Regions from separate parts of the Ottowia oryzae genome, predicted to be linked through region 1. Evidence: predicted binding sites of a transcription regulator. Region 1 holds the regulator's gene; the other holds the start of a gene.
The links. Region 1 encodes LexA, which represses DNA repair genes until DNA is damaged. Its sites were predicted from a motif close to ACTGTATNNNNATACAGT; they were not measured.
Positions count from the first base shown of each region.

Region 2: the regulator LexA is predicted to act here: its motif matches at 4,063-4,080, upstream of imuA (translesion DNA synthesis-associated protein ImuA).

Region 1 covers NZ_CP027666.1:3,538,251-3,545,554, forward strand. Annotated here, with positions in the region: gene C6570_RS16200 (carboxylesterase/lipase family protein) at 1-939, shown strand, start outside; gene kdsB (3-deoxy-manno-octulosonate cytidylyltransferase) at 1,306-2,061, shown strand; gene adk (adenylate kinase) at 2,236-2,892, shown strand; gene lexA (transcriptional repressor LexA) at 3,197-3,865, shown strand; gene C6570_RS18030 (hypothetical protein) at 4,038-4,529, shown strand; gene C6570_RS16220 (D-2-hydroxyacid dehydrogenase family protein) at 5,078-6,085, shown strand; gene C6570_RS16225 (3-hydroxyacyl-CoA dehydrogenase) at 6,193-7,304, shown strand, end outside.
Region 2 covers NZ_CP027666.1:1,546,293-1,553,596, forward strand. Annotated here, with positions in the region: gene C6570_RS07250 (thiamine pyrophosphate-dependent dehydrogenase E1 component subunit alpha) at 1-907, opposite strand, end outside; gene C6570_RS07255 (NIPSNAP family protein) at 1,327-1,635, opposite strand; gene C6570_RS07260 (thymidylate synthase) at 1,666-2,496, opposite strand; gene C6570_RS07265 (ion channel) at 2,560-3,105, shown strand; gene C6570_RS07270 (hemerythrin domain-containing protein) at 3,238-3,912, shown strand; gene imuA (translesion DNA synthesis-associated protein ImuA) at 4,086-5,153, shown strand; gene C6570_RS07280 (hypothetical protein) at 5,119-7,182, shown strand; gene C6570_RS18395 (helix-hairpin-helix domain-containing protein) at 7,175-7,304, shown strand, end outside.

The DNA of each region.
Region 1 (7,304 bases):
AGCCCCGGCTTTCCGCAGCCCGCCAACAACCTGGCGGGCAACAACGGTTACATCCCCGCGCTGAACACGGTGGCCACGTACGAGGCGCTGTCCAACGTGCTGCTGCTCAAGCTGCTGATCGACGACGGCACCGCCGCCGACGCCGCAGCCGCCACCGCCTGGGTGCAAGGGCACAGCCACGCCGACATCGCCGCCTACCTGCGCGCCAAACCCGCCAGCACGCTTTTGACGGTAGGCCTGCGCACCATGGGGGCGCTGCCCAACAGCACCGCCAGCGGGCCGATTCCCGAAGGCACGGTGGTCGCCACCGACCCGATTGCCGCCATCCTGGCGGGTGACTACGTCAAGACGCCGCTGCTGGCGGGCATGACCAACGCCGAGGGCAAGCTGCTGACGTCGTTCTTGCCGCTGGTGGGGCGGCCGGCGGGCATCAGGCTGAACGATGCGCAGCTGTTCTCGGTGCTGTTCGACCCGGCCAAGGTGAAGGCGGCCACCTTTGGCGACATCATCAACCCGGCCTACCCCGACGGCGCCGCGTACGACCCGGCCATCGCCGAGCTGGACGCCAAGTTCTTCGGCGCCCTGCGCGACAACATGCTCAACGCCTTCATCACGCAAACGCCCGGCCAGGTGTGGGCCTACCGCTTTGACTGGAAGCAGGAAGCCGCCCCCTGGAACGACGTGTACGGCGCCGCGCACGCGTTCGACGTGCCCTTCATCCTGGGCAACTTCGGCCCGTCGCTGTATGCGAACGTGATCGTGACCGACGCCAACCAAGGCGGGCGCGAGGCACTGTCGGGCGCGATGATGGGCGCACTGGCCGCGTTCGCCCGCAGCGGCGACCCCAACGACGCGGCGCTGGGCACCGCCTGGCCCAACTGGCCGCGCGTGCTGCTGTTCGACGCCTCGGCCACGGCCAAGCGCATCTCCGTGCAATAGCGCCGCGGCGCGCGCTGGCGGGGGCAACAGCGGAAGGGCGACGGCGGACGAGCCGCCGCCCTTTTTCATGCACAGGGGGCGATTCAGGTTTCCAATGAAATCAGCCCCTGGCGACCTACGCACCAGCGCTGGCAGCTACAAAATAGATAGTATCTTAGGGTTCGATGCTGCGCTGGCGCGCGCTGACCTTGATGACCGACTGGCCGGCTGCCTTGTTCGCTGATGGGCCTATTCGCCCGGTAGCAGGCGCTTCGGCCCGCTGGCTCGCGGGTCGGTGAGCCTGGCCCGCAGCCGCGCCACAATGCTCGCTTCGTTCGCCCGCTTGCCTGGGCCCCTCGCGCGCCCAGCGCCTAACCCTCTCGTTCCATGAGCTTCACCGTCCTCATCCCCGCGCGCCTGGCCTCGACGCGCCTGCCCAACAAGCCGCTGGCCGACATCGCCGGCAAGCCGATGGTGGTGCGCGTGGCCGAGCGCGCCGAGCAATCGGGCGCCGCGCAGGTGCTGGTGGCCACCGACGCGCCAGAGATCGCCGCCGCCTGCGCCAACCACGGCGTGCGCGCCCTGCTCACCCGCGCCGACCACCCCAGCGGCAGCGACCGCCTGGCCGAAGCCTGCGAGCAGCTCGGCCTGACGGGCGACGACATCGTGGTCAACGTGCAGGGCGACGAGCCGCTGATCGACCCGGCGCTGATCGACGCGGTGGCCGGTTTGCTGTCAAAACGCTCGCCAGCGCAGATGGGTACTGCGGCGCAAGCTATCGAAAGCATAGAAGAATTCACCAACCCCAACGTGGTGAAAGTGATCACCGACGCGCAGGGCCTGGCGCTCACCTTCAGCCGCGCGCCCCTGCCCTGGTGGCGCGACGGCTTTGCCGGCGGCATCACGCAGCTGCCCACCGCGCCCGCCCCGCTGCGCCACATCGGCCTGTACAGCTACCGCGCGGCCTTCCTGCGGGCGTTTCCGCGCATGGCGCCCGCGCCGCTGGAGCAGTGCGAGGCGCTGGAGCAGCTGCGCGCGCTGTGGCACGGGCACCGCATTGCCGTGCACATCGCCAGCGCCGCGCCCGGCCCCGGCGTGGACACGCCCGAGGATCTGGAGCGCGTTCGCCGCCTGTGGGCGTAAGGCGCAACGCACCCCTGGCGCGTCAGGCAATTGAGGGCTTGCGCGTGATATTCTTGATTGGAAACCGCCGAGTGCGGCGTGCAGGCGCGGGCACGCTGGTCCGGCGCCAGATGGTTTGACCCGCGTGCTGACAGCGACTGCCCCCGCACCGGCCCCACATACCCGAGGAGAGAGATGAAATTGATACTTCTGGGCGCCCCCGGCGCCGGCAAAGGCACGCAAGCGGCCTTCATCACGCAAAAGTACGGTATTCCCCAGATTTCCACCGGCGACATGCTGCGCGCCGCCGTGAAAGCGGGCACCCCGCTGGGCTTGCAAGCCAAGGGCGTCATGGAATCGGGCGGCCTGGTCAGCGACGAGCTGATCATCAATCTGGTCAAAGAGCGCATCGCCCAACCCGACTGCGCCAACGGCTTTCTGTTTGACGGCTTTCCGCGCACCCTTCCGCAGGCCGAAGCGATGAAGCAGGCCGGCGTGAAGCTGGACTACGTGCTGGAAATCGACGTACCCTTCGACGCCATCATCGAACGCATGAGCGGCCGCCGCAGCCACCCGGCCAGCGGCCGCACCTACCACGTCAAGTTCAACCCGCCCAAAGCCGAAGGCAAGGACGACCTGACCGGCGAGCCGCTGGTGCAGCGCGATGACGACAAGGAAGAAACCGTGCGCAAGCGCCTTCAGGTCTACAACGACCAGACCCGCCCGCTGGTCAGCTACTACAGCGAATGGGCCGGCAAAGAGCCGTCCGCCGCGCCCAAGTACCGCAAGATCAGCGGCACCGGCAGCGTCGAGGAAATCACCGCGCGCGCACTGCAGGCGCTGGCCAACTGAGGCCAGCCACCGGGCCGCTTGGGCTGCCCGGCGCGAGGCGTACCGGCGGACGGCGCGCCTCTTGCATCGCCAACACAAAAGGGCATGGGCTGCACAAGCCGATGCCCTTTTTGTTTTTCGTCACGGTGCAGCGGGTGGTCACCCAAACCGGGGGCAGACGCACCTGCGCGCTGACGGATGCGTGGGTCGGGATGCGGTGGATTGGCCACCCGCTTGCAATCGCCAAGGAACTGGTTAAAAATACAGGCACTGGATATCAACACAGTGGGGCGCAACCCCCAACCGCGTCCGACGGAGGCCTTCCATGACCGACAGTCCCAAGCTCACCGCCCGCCAGCAACAGATTCTGGAGCTGGTGCAGCACGCCATCGCGCGCACGGGCGCTCCGCCTACGCGGGCCGAAATCGCCGCGCAGCTCGGCTTCAAATCCGCCAACGCGGCTGAAGAGCATTTGCAGGCGCTGGCGCGCAAGGGCGTGATCGAGCTGGTCAGCGGCACCTCGCGCGGCATTCGGCTCAAGGGCTCGGGCCGCCCCGGCTCCGCCCGCTCGGATGCCTTCAGCCTGACGCTGCCCGGCATGGCGCAACTGGCGCTGCCCTTGGTGGGCCGCGTGGCGGCGGGCTCGCCCATCCTGGCGCAAGAGCACGTCGACCAGACCTACCACATAGAACCCAGCCTGTTCGTGCACCGGCCCGACTACCTGCTGCGCGTGCGCGGCATGTCCATGCGCGACGCGGGCATCATGGATGGCGACCTGCTGGCCGTGCAGTCCACGCGCGAGGCCCGCAATGGCCAGATCGTGGTGGCGCGCCTGGGCGATGACGTCACCGTCAAGCGCTTTCACCGCCAGAAGAACCAGATCGAGCTGCACGCCGAAAACCCTGACTACCCCACCATCGTGGTGCAGCCCGGCGAACCGTTCGAGATCGAAGGCCTGGCCGTTGGCCTGATCCGCAACAGCATGCTGCTGTAGCGCGACCCCACTCGCGCCGCTGCAGGTGGCGGGCGTGCAGGCAAGACCACCGTGCCCTCAGGGCGCCTGGTTTCTTGCCCACACCCTACGGCGGCGCGAAAGGGATGGCTTCACCGCCTTCCCGAACATCAATCTCGCCTATGTCCAACCTACATTGCCTGAAAGGTTTTACATGGGTACCCAAGCGATTTCCGACGCGGCGCTGAACGCTGCCGCCCCCCGCGCCGCAGCCAGCATCGTTGCCTCCAACGTCATTTATCTGGCGGATATGCCCGCTGGCGGCTCCATCCCGGCTTACCGCCGCGCCCGGTGGCGCGTGGCGGCCCCGGTCGACACCGGTTCGTCGTCCACAGCAGCAGGCTCGTCCGCTGCCCCGACTGCTCTAGCGCCTGCTTCGTGGGTGGCTGCAGCCCAACGCCGAGCCGCACAGCGTGTGGGCGGCGCCCCAAAGCCCCCTGCACCTGCCGAGACGCCTGCCCGCCCGCTACTTGCGACGGATGCCCCGGTGCGCAGCGTCGCGGCCGTAGGTAGGGCGGTGAGTGCGCCCAACCCCAGCCGTCCCGGCAGCCTGCGCCTGACGGGACGGCTGGTGGATGTCTGCGCCGAGCTGGAGCGCCTGGCCCGCGCCGAGGCGGTGGCCGACGCGATGGCGCTGCGCGCCTGATCGGCCCACGGCGGGCGACAGCGCAGGACTGTCAACCAACAGCGGAGCGGCTCACACCCTGATCGGCCCATAACCAGCGCCTGACACGGATGCGCCTCAGGCCGCATGTTCGGTCTGCTGAGTGTTTGGCGCCGCAGCCCGCAACATTGCGCGAGGTGAACTCAGCCGTAGGCCGATGCGCATCAGCATCCAAAGCGGTCGGGGTCTCTGTGGCGTACGCATCGTCCAGCGTGCGGCTAAGGGTTATTGCAGAGCATCGGGTGCATCGAGCGCGGCGCCTTGACGCCGCACCAACGCGCCTCGCCACTGCGCTGCGCACCGGCCCAACCCTGCACAGGCCGCGCGAAGACGCAAAGCGCCAGGTGCGGCCAGCGCAGCGCAGAGCGGCGCAGCCAGCCAGCCAGCCAGCCAGCCAGCCACAGCGGATCACGTTCCCGCGCACCGCGAGCAGCGCAGCCCCACTTCGATTTCGCCGCTCACCCTGCAGGCGCCACGGCCCTGGCGCGCCCGATCCCATGGCCGCTGCGCGGCGGCGGCACAATGGCGGGATGAATATCGTGATCCTCGACGACTATCAGGACGCCGTGCGCAAGCTGGCCGTGGCGACCAAGCTCGAGCCCCATTCCGCCAAGGTCTATACCAACACCGTGAAGGGCCTGGGCCAGTTGTCGGTGCGGCTGCGCGATGCCGAGGTGATCGTGCTGATTCGCGAGCGCACCCATATCACCCGCCAGCTGATTGAAAAGCTGCCGCGCCTGCGCATGATTTCGCAGACCGGGCGCGTGGGCAGCCACGTGGACGTGGCGGCGTGCACCGAGCGCGGCATCGCCGTGGCCGAAGGCGTGGGCTCGCCCGTGGCGCCGGCGGAGTTGACCTGGGCGCTGATCATGGCGGCGGCGCGCCGCCTGCCGCAGTACATCGGCAACCTCAAGCACGGCGCGTGGCAGCAGTCGGGGCTGAAATCCGCCTCTATGCCCGCCAATTTCGGGTTGGGCACGGCGCTGCGCGGGCGCGTGCTGGGCATTTGGGGCTACGGCCGGGTGGGGCAGCTGGTGGCGGGCTACGGCCGCGCCTTTGGCATGCAGGTGATGGTGTGGGGGTCGCCCGAATCCATGGCGCGCGCGCGCCATGACGGCTACGCCACCGCGCCCACGCGCGAGGAGTTCTTCGCGCTGTCGGACGTGCTGTCGCTGCATCTGCGGCTGAGCGACGCCACGCACCACATGATCCGGCTCGCCGACCTGGGCCGCATGAAGCCGACGGCGCTGCTGGTCAACACCTCGCGCGCCGAACTGATCGAGCCTGACGCGCTGGTCAGCGCCCTGAACCGCGGGCGCCCCGGCATGGCCGCGGTGGACGTGTTCGAGAGCGAGCCCATCCTGCAAGGCCACGCGCTGCTGCGCCTGGAAAACTGCATCTGCACGCCGCACATCGGCTACGTGGAGCTGGACAGCTATGAGCTGTACTTCGGCGCGGCGTTCGACAACGTGCTCAGCTACCTGCGCGGCACGCCGACGAACATCGTCAACCCCGGCGCGCTGCAGGTCAGGCGCTAAGCATCTTTTAGGCCGCTGGCGCAGTCTCAGCCTGCGCTGGCAGCTACTTATCTGATAGCAACCAGCGTTGATGAACTGGCGCGCCATGCTGCCCCATAATTCAGCGCATGAGCACTTCAGCCCCCCTCTTCACCACCGTCGGCATCGTCGGCACCGGCGCCATGGGCCGCGGCATCGCCCAGATTGCGGCGCAGGCCGGCAGCACCGTCGTTCTTTTTGACACCCAGGCCGCCGCCGTCGAAAAAGCGCGCGAAGCGCTGGGCGCGCAGTGGAACAAGCTGGTTGAAAAAGGCCGCCTGACGCCCGAGCAGGCCACCGCGCAGAAAGAGCGCCTGAAGGCCGCCGCCACGCTGGCCGACCTGGCCGGGTGCGACCTGGTGGTCGAAGCAGTGGTCGAGCGGCTGGACGTCAAGAAGAGCCTGTTCGCCGAGTTGGAAGACATCGTGGCGCCCACCGCCGTGCTGGCCACCAACACCTCGTCGCTGTCGGTGACGGCCATTGCGGCGGGGCTGAAGCGCCCGCAGCAGTTTGCCGGCTACCACTTCTTCAACCCGGTGCCGCTGATGAAGGTGGTGGAAGTGATCGCCGGGCTGAAAACCTCGCCCGACGTGTGCCGCCAGCTGGCCGACTACGCGCGCCAGATGGGCCACACCCCGGTGCAGGCGGGCGACACGCCTGGCTTCATCGTTAACCACGCCGGGCGCGGCTACGGCACCGAGGCGCTGCGCATCGTCAGCGAAGGCGTGACCGATTTCGCCACGATCGACCGCATCCTGAAAGACCAGGTGGGCTTCAAGCTGGGCCCGTTCGAGCTGATGGATTTGACCGCGCTGGACGTGTCGCACCCGGTGATGGAATCCATCTACCGCCAGTACTACGAAGAGCCGCGCTTTCGCCCCAGCGTGATCACCGCGCAGCGCCTGGCGGGCGGCGTGCTGGGCAAGAAGGTGGGCGACGGCTTTTACAGCTACGTCGACGGCGCCGCGCAGATCGCGCCCGAGCCTCCCGTGCCCGTGGTGGCCGAAATGCCGCCGGTGTGGGTGTCGACCCGCGCCGCGCGCCGGGCTGAGCTGTACCAGCTGCTCAAAGACCTGGGCGCGAAGATCGAGACGGGCCAATCGCCCTCGCCCCAGGCGCTGACGCTGGTAGCGCCGCTGGGCTTTGACGTGACCACCGTCGCCGTGGTGGAGCGGCTGGACCCGGCGCGCACCGTGGGCAT
Region 2 (7,304 bases), 1.9 Mb from region 1:
CGATCTCGGCCTTGGCGGCCTGATCCACCTGGTCGGCTTGCGCGCCCAGGCCTTGCTCGACCAGGCGCGCACGCGCGCGGGCAATGCCGTCGCGCGCCAGTGCTGCGGCCACGGCGGCAGGGTCGCGGTACAGGCCTGGGTCTACCGATACGTGGCCCTTGTGCCGATCGGTCAGTGCGTGCAGCAGGCGCGGGCCGCTGCCTGCGCGAATCTCGCGAATCAACTCAGCCGCCGCCTCGCTGACGGCCTGTGCGTCGGTGCCGTCCACCTGCACCGCAGCAATGCCCATGGACGAGGCGCGCGCACTGGCGCCGGGGCCGGCTGTCATGGCGGCGCTTTCCGTGGTGGCCGAAATGCGGTTGTCCTCACACACGAACAGCACGGGCAGGTGGTACACCACGGCCCAGTTCAGCGCCTCCATGAACGGGCCGCGGTTGATGGCGCCGTCGCCGAAGAAGCACACGGCGATGGCGTCCTGACCGCGGATCTTCAGGCCTTGCGCCGCGCCCACGGCGATCGGCAGGCCGGCCGCCACGACGCCGTTGGCGCCCAGCATGCCGACCGAAAAGTCGGCAATGTGCATCGACCCGCCCTTGCCGCCGTTGTAGCCCGTGGCGCGGCCAAACAGCTCGCACATCATCTTGGTGGCGTCGGCGCCCTTGGCCAGCGTGTGCCCGTGCCCGCGGTGGGTGGACGTGAGCAGGTCGGCGGGCTTGAGGTGCGCGCATACACCGGCGGCCACGGCTTCCTGCCCGGTGGACAGGTGCAGCGGCCCGCGCACCAGCGCGGGTTTGTCAGAGGCTTGTTTGCCCCAGGCGGCCACGCCGCCTTGGCTGGAGATTTCGGCCGCGTCTTCAAAGGCGCGAATCCGCACCATCGTGCGGTAGAGGGAGAGCAGGTCGGGCATGTGTCTCGTTGTTGTCGTCATCACGCCATGCCCGATACCGGAATGGCGCTCTAGAAAACCCGCGAGGTTACTGAATGCCCCGCGGCCTAGGCAACCAATACGTCGTCATATCGATATGCCGCACAAATCATAAAAGCGCGTGGTGCGGTGCAGCGGCCAAGGTGTCGCCCATGCGCAGCCGCACGCGCGCGCTGGCGCGAGGCTGATTCACAAGCCTGGCTCGAATGGGATGTAGGCCGCTGCGCAGCATGGGAAAAACGCGGCAGCAACGGAGGCTGCGACGCAGCGCGCAGGTTCAATCGACCCGCGCCGCTACAGCTGGTCAAAGCGCCGACAGCGCCATGCTGCGGCCCGCGAAGGCATTGCCAAGCGCTGGGCGACGCGCAGGCTGCGGTGCAGCTCAGCCTGCTTGCGCAGGATCAGCCGCGAAAGACGGGCCGGAAGAAGCTGCGTTCGTAGCTGACGATGCAGCGCGTGTCTTCGGCGTACTGAAAAGCGGCCTGGCATTCCGCGTCTTCCAGCGATTGCGTGCGGTACGCCTCATACAGCGCCAGGCTGGGGAAGGTGAACATCGCGAGCGCGATGTTGTTGGCCCCTTCGGACGGCAGGAAATAGCCGTGGTGCTGCCCGCCAAAACGCTCCACCAGCGGAATCCACAGCTTGCCGTAATGCTCGAATTCCTTGAGCTTGAACGGGTCGATGACGTAGCGCAGGTAACAGGTGATCATGGTGCCAGGGTGTGCGAAAGCCACGCCGCGTCAGACCGCCACGGGCGCCTTGATCGCCGCGTGGTGCTGGTAGTCGGTGAACTCGAAATCGTCAAACTCGTAGTCAAAGATGGACGCGGGGCGGCGCTTGATGACCAGTTGCGGGTACGCAAAAGGCTGGCGCGAAAGCTGCAGCGCCACCTGCTCGGTGTGGTTGCTGTAGATATGGCAATCGCCGCCCGTCCAGATGAAGTCGCCCACTTGCAGGTCGCACTGCTGCGCCAGCATGTGCGTCAAGAGCGCATAGCTGGCGATGTTGAAGGGCACGCCCAGAAAGATGTCGGCGCTGCGCTGGTACAGCTGGCAGCTCAACTTGCCGTCGGCCACATAGAACTGGAAGAACGCATGGCAGGGCATCAGCGCCATCTTGGACAAATCGGCCACGTTCCAGGCGCTGACGATGATGCGGCGGCTGTCCGGGTTGGTCTTGAGCTGCTTGACCACTTCGGCAATCTGGTCGATGTGGCCACCGTCCGGCGTGGGCCAGCTGCGCCATTGCACGCCGTACACCGGGCCCAGGTCGCCGTCGGGCTTGGCCCACTCGTCCCAAATCGTCACGCCGCGCTCACGCAGCCAGTTGTTGTTGGACGAGCCGGTCAGGAACCACAGCAGTTCGTAAATGATGCTTTTGACGTGCACCTTCTTGGTGGTGACCAGCGGAAAGCCCTCGTTCAGATCAAACCGCATCTGGTAGCCGAACACGCTTTTCGTGCCCGTGCCCGTGCGGTCGGTCTTGGCCACGCCGTGCTCGGCCACGTGGCGCATGAAGTCTTCGTATTGATGGCGGATGGGGCGCGCCGGCGCCGCTGCGGGGGATGTCATGGGCAGGATTTTCGCCCAGCCACCCAGGCCGTTGCTTGGCTGGGGTGAAGCACAATCGCCCGCATGATCGACCTGCGCCAGTACCCCGCGCTTTTGCGCCGCCAGCCCAGCGCCTTGCTGCTGGGCGCGCAGCTGCTGGGCGTGGTGCTGTCGGCGTGGAACGAGGTGCAGCCCTCGCGCCTGCTGACCTTTGCCATCGCCTTGGCCGAATCGGCCTTCTATTTCTACGCCGCCGCGTCGCTGATGGCCTACATGCTGCACGACGACCACGCCAGCCGCGACGAGCTGTACGCCGCCGCCGCCACCTTCACCGTGCTGGCCTGGGCGTTTGCGCACCTGTTTGCCGCCTGCCAGGCGATAGCGCCACACAGTTTTGGCGCGCAGTTTCATCCTGAGCAGCCGCGCACCTGGACAGAGTTGCTCTTTCTCAGCTTTTCCACCCTGTCGGGCGTGGGGCTGGGCGACATCGTGCCGCTGCGGCCCATGGCGCGCGGGCTGGTGATGCTGGGCGAATTCGCGGGGGTGATGTATTTGGCGCTGGTGGTGTCGCGGCTCGTGGGCCTGCTGACGTTGCGCCGTGGCGGTGCCGGGCGCGACGACGCGCGGTAAGCACGGGGCCGCGCGCCGCAGGGGCCGGCGCTTTTGTCCTACAGCAGGGCTGGCGGGGCTTGGCTTAACCTGAGCCGCGCCACCCGGCCAGGCCGCCGCAGCGGCTGCGTACAACACCCAAGGAATCCCACCGTGCCGAAGACCCGACGCCCCTCTGCCGCGCACGAACGCGCTGGCGCCAAGACCCATTCCACGCGCCCGAATGCGGCCCCAGCCAAGCCCAAGGCCAGCGCCAAGCAGGCCAAGGCCCAGGCCGTTGCCAAGGCCAAAGCCGTGGCGCCCGACGTGCCCGCGCTGCTGGGCAGCACGCCGGCCACCCCATTCCGCGGCAACCCGGACATCTTTGGCCGTCTGGTCGAAGACCACGACCGCCACCGCGCACTGCTGGCCATGATCGACGCCACCCACGGCAAGTCGCCCGAGCGAAAGCGGCTGTTCAAAGAATTGGTGCTGGAGATCAAGGGCCACGCCGCCGCCGAAGAGCAGGCGCTGTGGTCCAGCGTGATGCGCCACCCGGCCACCACCGAAGACGCGCGCCACGCCGTGGGCGAGCACAAGGAGATGGACAAGCTGCTGGCCGATCTGGCCGCGCGCGACATGGCCTCCAGCGGTTGGCTGCGCCGCTTCGCCAAGGTGCGCGACGAGTACCTGCACCACATCCGCGAAGAAGAGCAGGAGCAGTTCGTCGCCGCTGAAAAACAACTGGCCGCCGCCGACATCCGCTACATGCGCCAGGTGTTCAACCGGCGCAAGCGCGAAGAAAAAGCCAGTGCCAAGGTAGAAAAGAAGATCCGGCTGAAAGATTGAGCGCAGCCGCCACGGCTTGGCATTGATCGGGCCCCCATACATAGATAGGGCAGGCTGCTCATCAGGCTGTAGCAAGCTTTCCAAGCCCCGCCAGCGCTGGCGGGATGGCGCAAGAATCGCTTGCCAAGGGGGCAAGTGCAGCACCAAAATACTGTACATAAATACAGTTATTTATGGGTGCGAACACTGCTTTTTCCGTCGACCAGGCGGCCTTGCACGGCGTCTGGATGGCCGACGCGCTGGCGCCGCTGGATGCTGCCGTCAGCCCCACCGGCCACGCCGCGCTGGATGCGCAGTTGCCCGGCGCCGGCTGGCCATTGGGCGCCTTGGTCGAATTGCTGCAGGCCACCTCGGCCAGCAGCCTGTGGCCCCTGATGCTGCCCGCGCTGGCGCAGCAGGCGCAAACCGGGCGCGTCGCCCTGATTCAGGCCCCGCATGAGCCCTATGTACCCGCGCTGGTGGCGGCGGGCGTGCCCTGGGCGCAGGCCTTGTGGATCACCCCCGCCACGCCCGCCCAAGCTGCGTGGGCGGCCGAGCAGGCCTTGCGCTGCCAGGACGTGGGCGCCGTCGTGGCCTGGCTGCCGCGCGCCAACGCGGGCGATCTGCGGCGCCTGCACCAGGCGGCAGCCTCTACCGGCGCCTTGCTGTTCGTGGTGCGCCCGGCCCAGGCGGCGCAAGCGGCCTCGCCAGCGCGCGTGCGGCTGCGGGTGGCTTCGCAGCTACCGCCCCTCAGCCGGCCGCGCCTGCGGCTGGTTGGCGCGGCCGGCGCGCCGCCAGAAGGGCAGGTCGATGCCCGCTTGCCGCAGTTGCGTATTGACCTGATCAAGCGCCGGGGGCCGCCGCTGGCCACGCCGATCTGGCTGTCCGCCGCCAGCCCCGCCTTGCTGAGCGTGCTGCGCGCGGCGCAGGTGCTGCTGGCGCCTGCGCCCGCGCCTTGGCAGACGTTCACCACGTCGGTGCTGGCAGAGCAGGTTCCGGCGCCGCCAGCGACGACAACGCTGGCACCCACCTCGCCAACGGCCCCGGAGCCGGCCTCCGTGCCAACTATCCCGCTCGTACCCTGGGCGCCGCCGGGCAGCGCCAACGCGCCCGCAAGAACTACTGCGCCCGCGCCCAGCGTGCACTTGCTGCGGCCACGCCGCCTTCGCCCCGCGCAGGCCCAGCTGGCGCTGCCTCCTTTCACACCGCCTGCTGCGGATAAAGACCATGCACTGGCTCGCCCTGCAGTGGCTGCGGCCTGACGCGCCGGCCCAGGCAGGCGCCACGGCCATGCCACCCCGCCAAAGTGCAGCGGGGGCGCCCGGCGCGCAGGGGCCAATGCCCGTTGCCCCGCCGCTGTCGCCCGACGCGCTGGCCTGGTGGGCGCTGGGCTTCACACCGCACGTCGCCTGGGTGGATGAAGGCTTGCTGTTGGAGGTGTCGGCCTGCGAACGCCTGTGGGGCGGGCGGCGCGCGCTGCTGCGCCAGGTGTGGGCGTCGCAGCCGGCCGATGGGGCCGTGCACGGCGCGCAGGGGCCGACCAGCCTGGTGGCGCTGGCGCGGCTGCGGCTCAAGGTGCTGGCGGCCGATTCAGAGCGGCGCCCGGCAGGCGGGACGGCCGCCACACCGCACGCGCCCCCGCGCGCCGCCGATTTGCCCCTGCACACCCTCAGCGCCGCGCGCCCGCACTTGGCCGTGTTGGGCCAACTGGGCTGCCGCCGCTGGGGCGATCTGGTCGCGCTGCCCCGCGCCGGGCTGGCGCGGCGCTTTGGCCCGGCCCTGGGGCGGGCGCTGGATGTGGCCCTGGGGCACGCGCCCGACAGCCTCGCCTGGATCACCCCGCCCGACACGTTTGAGCAAACCCTCGAGCTGCCCGAGCGCGCCGACACCGCCCCGGCCCTGCTCTGGTCGGCGCGGCGCCTGCTGCAAACCCTGCAGCACTGGCTGGCCGCGCGCCACCAGGGCGTGCGCGCGCTGGAGCTGACCTGGCGTTTCGACCAGCGCCGCCTGAACGGGCAGGAATTGCCGCCGCAGCAATCGGTGCTGCTGCGCACCGCCGAGCCCGTGCAGGCCATGGCCCACCTGCAGCGCCTGCTGGCCGAGCGGCTGGCCCGCACTGCCATGCTGGCGCCCGCACGCAGCCTGTGCCTGCGCGCCGTCGACACAGCCCCCTGGCAGGCCGAAACCCCCAGCTTCCTGCCTGAAGACCAGCCGCGCGGCGATCCCTGGCACGTCTTCATCGAACGCGTCAGCGCCCGCCTGGGTGCGCACAACGTGCGCGTGCCCGTCGCCCAGGCCGACCACCGCCCCGAAGGCCGCCAGCACTGGCAAAACGCCGAACAAACCCTGCGCCGCCCGACCGCGCCAACCCGCCGCGCCGGCCGGGCCAACCCCGCAGGCCCGGGCACGCAGGCAGCACCCCAAGGAATCCGCATGAACCCCACCACATCCGCCACATCCGCCACCCCCGCCACCCCCGCTGCACGCCAACTGCCCGACGCCCTCAGCCCCACTTGGCTGCTGCGCCCACCCCAGCCACTGGCCATCGCCCCCGACCAGCAGCCGCTGTACCACGGCCAGCCCCTGCGGCTGATCTCTGGCCCCCAGCGCGTCGAAGCGAGCTGGTGGTTGGGTGCTGACACCGAAGCAGAGCCACCGCCGAGCGCCGAAGAAAGCTTGATCGCACGGAGCGGCGAGTCGAGCAGCCCCGCCTCGGATCAGGACACCAAGCCACGCACAGCGGGCGAGCGTGTCGGTGCAGAAGCCACCGCCCGGCCACGCGAAGGCGGCACCATCACGGCCCCTGGCATGTCCAGGAGCTCTTCCCTGGACCGGGGCAGCGCAACAGGTGCAGCCGTGGAGCGTGGGGGCCCACGAGCCGCCGCTCGGCCGCCCGGAGGTGGCTCAGCGCCGGCTCCTGGCACGTCCAGGGGCCCTTCCCTGGACCGGGGCAGCGGACCATGCGAAGTAGGGGAGCGTGAGGGCCCACGAGCCGCCGCCCGGCCGCCCGGAGGCGGCTCCACCCCCTCGGGGGGCAGTGCAACAGGCGCAGCCGTGGAGGGTGGGGGCCCACGAGCCGCCGCTCGGCCGCCCGAAGGCGGCTCAGCCCCCACGGGGGGCAGCGCACCATGCGAAGCAGGGGAGCGTGGGGGCCCCATCTGTCGGGACTACTTCATCGCCCAAAGCGCCACGGCCGAGTTGTTGTGGATCTACCGCGAGCGGCCCACCCATGCGCAACCCGGTGCGGCGGGCGCTGCGCCGCGCTGGTTTCTGCACGGCCTGTATGCCTGAGCCCAGCCGCAAGGCGCAGCAGCTGCTCGCCGAAGCCGCCCGCCGGGCGATGCGCGCCGCGCCGCCGCTGCCTGCATCGCGCGCGCCGCAGCGGCCGACCGAAGCGCCCGCGCCCGAAGATC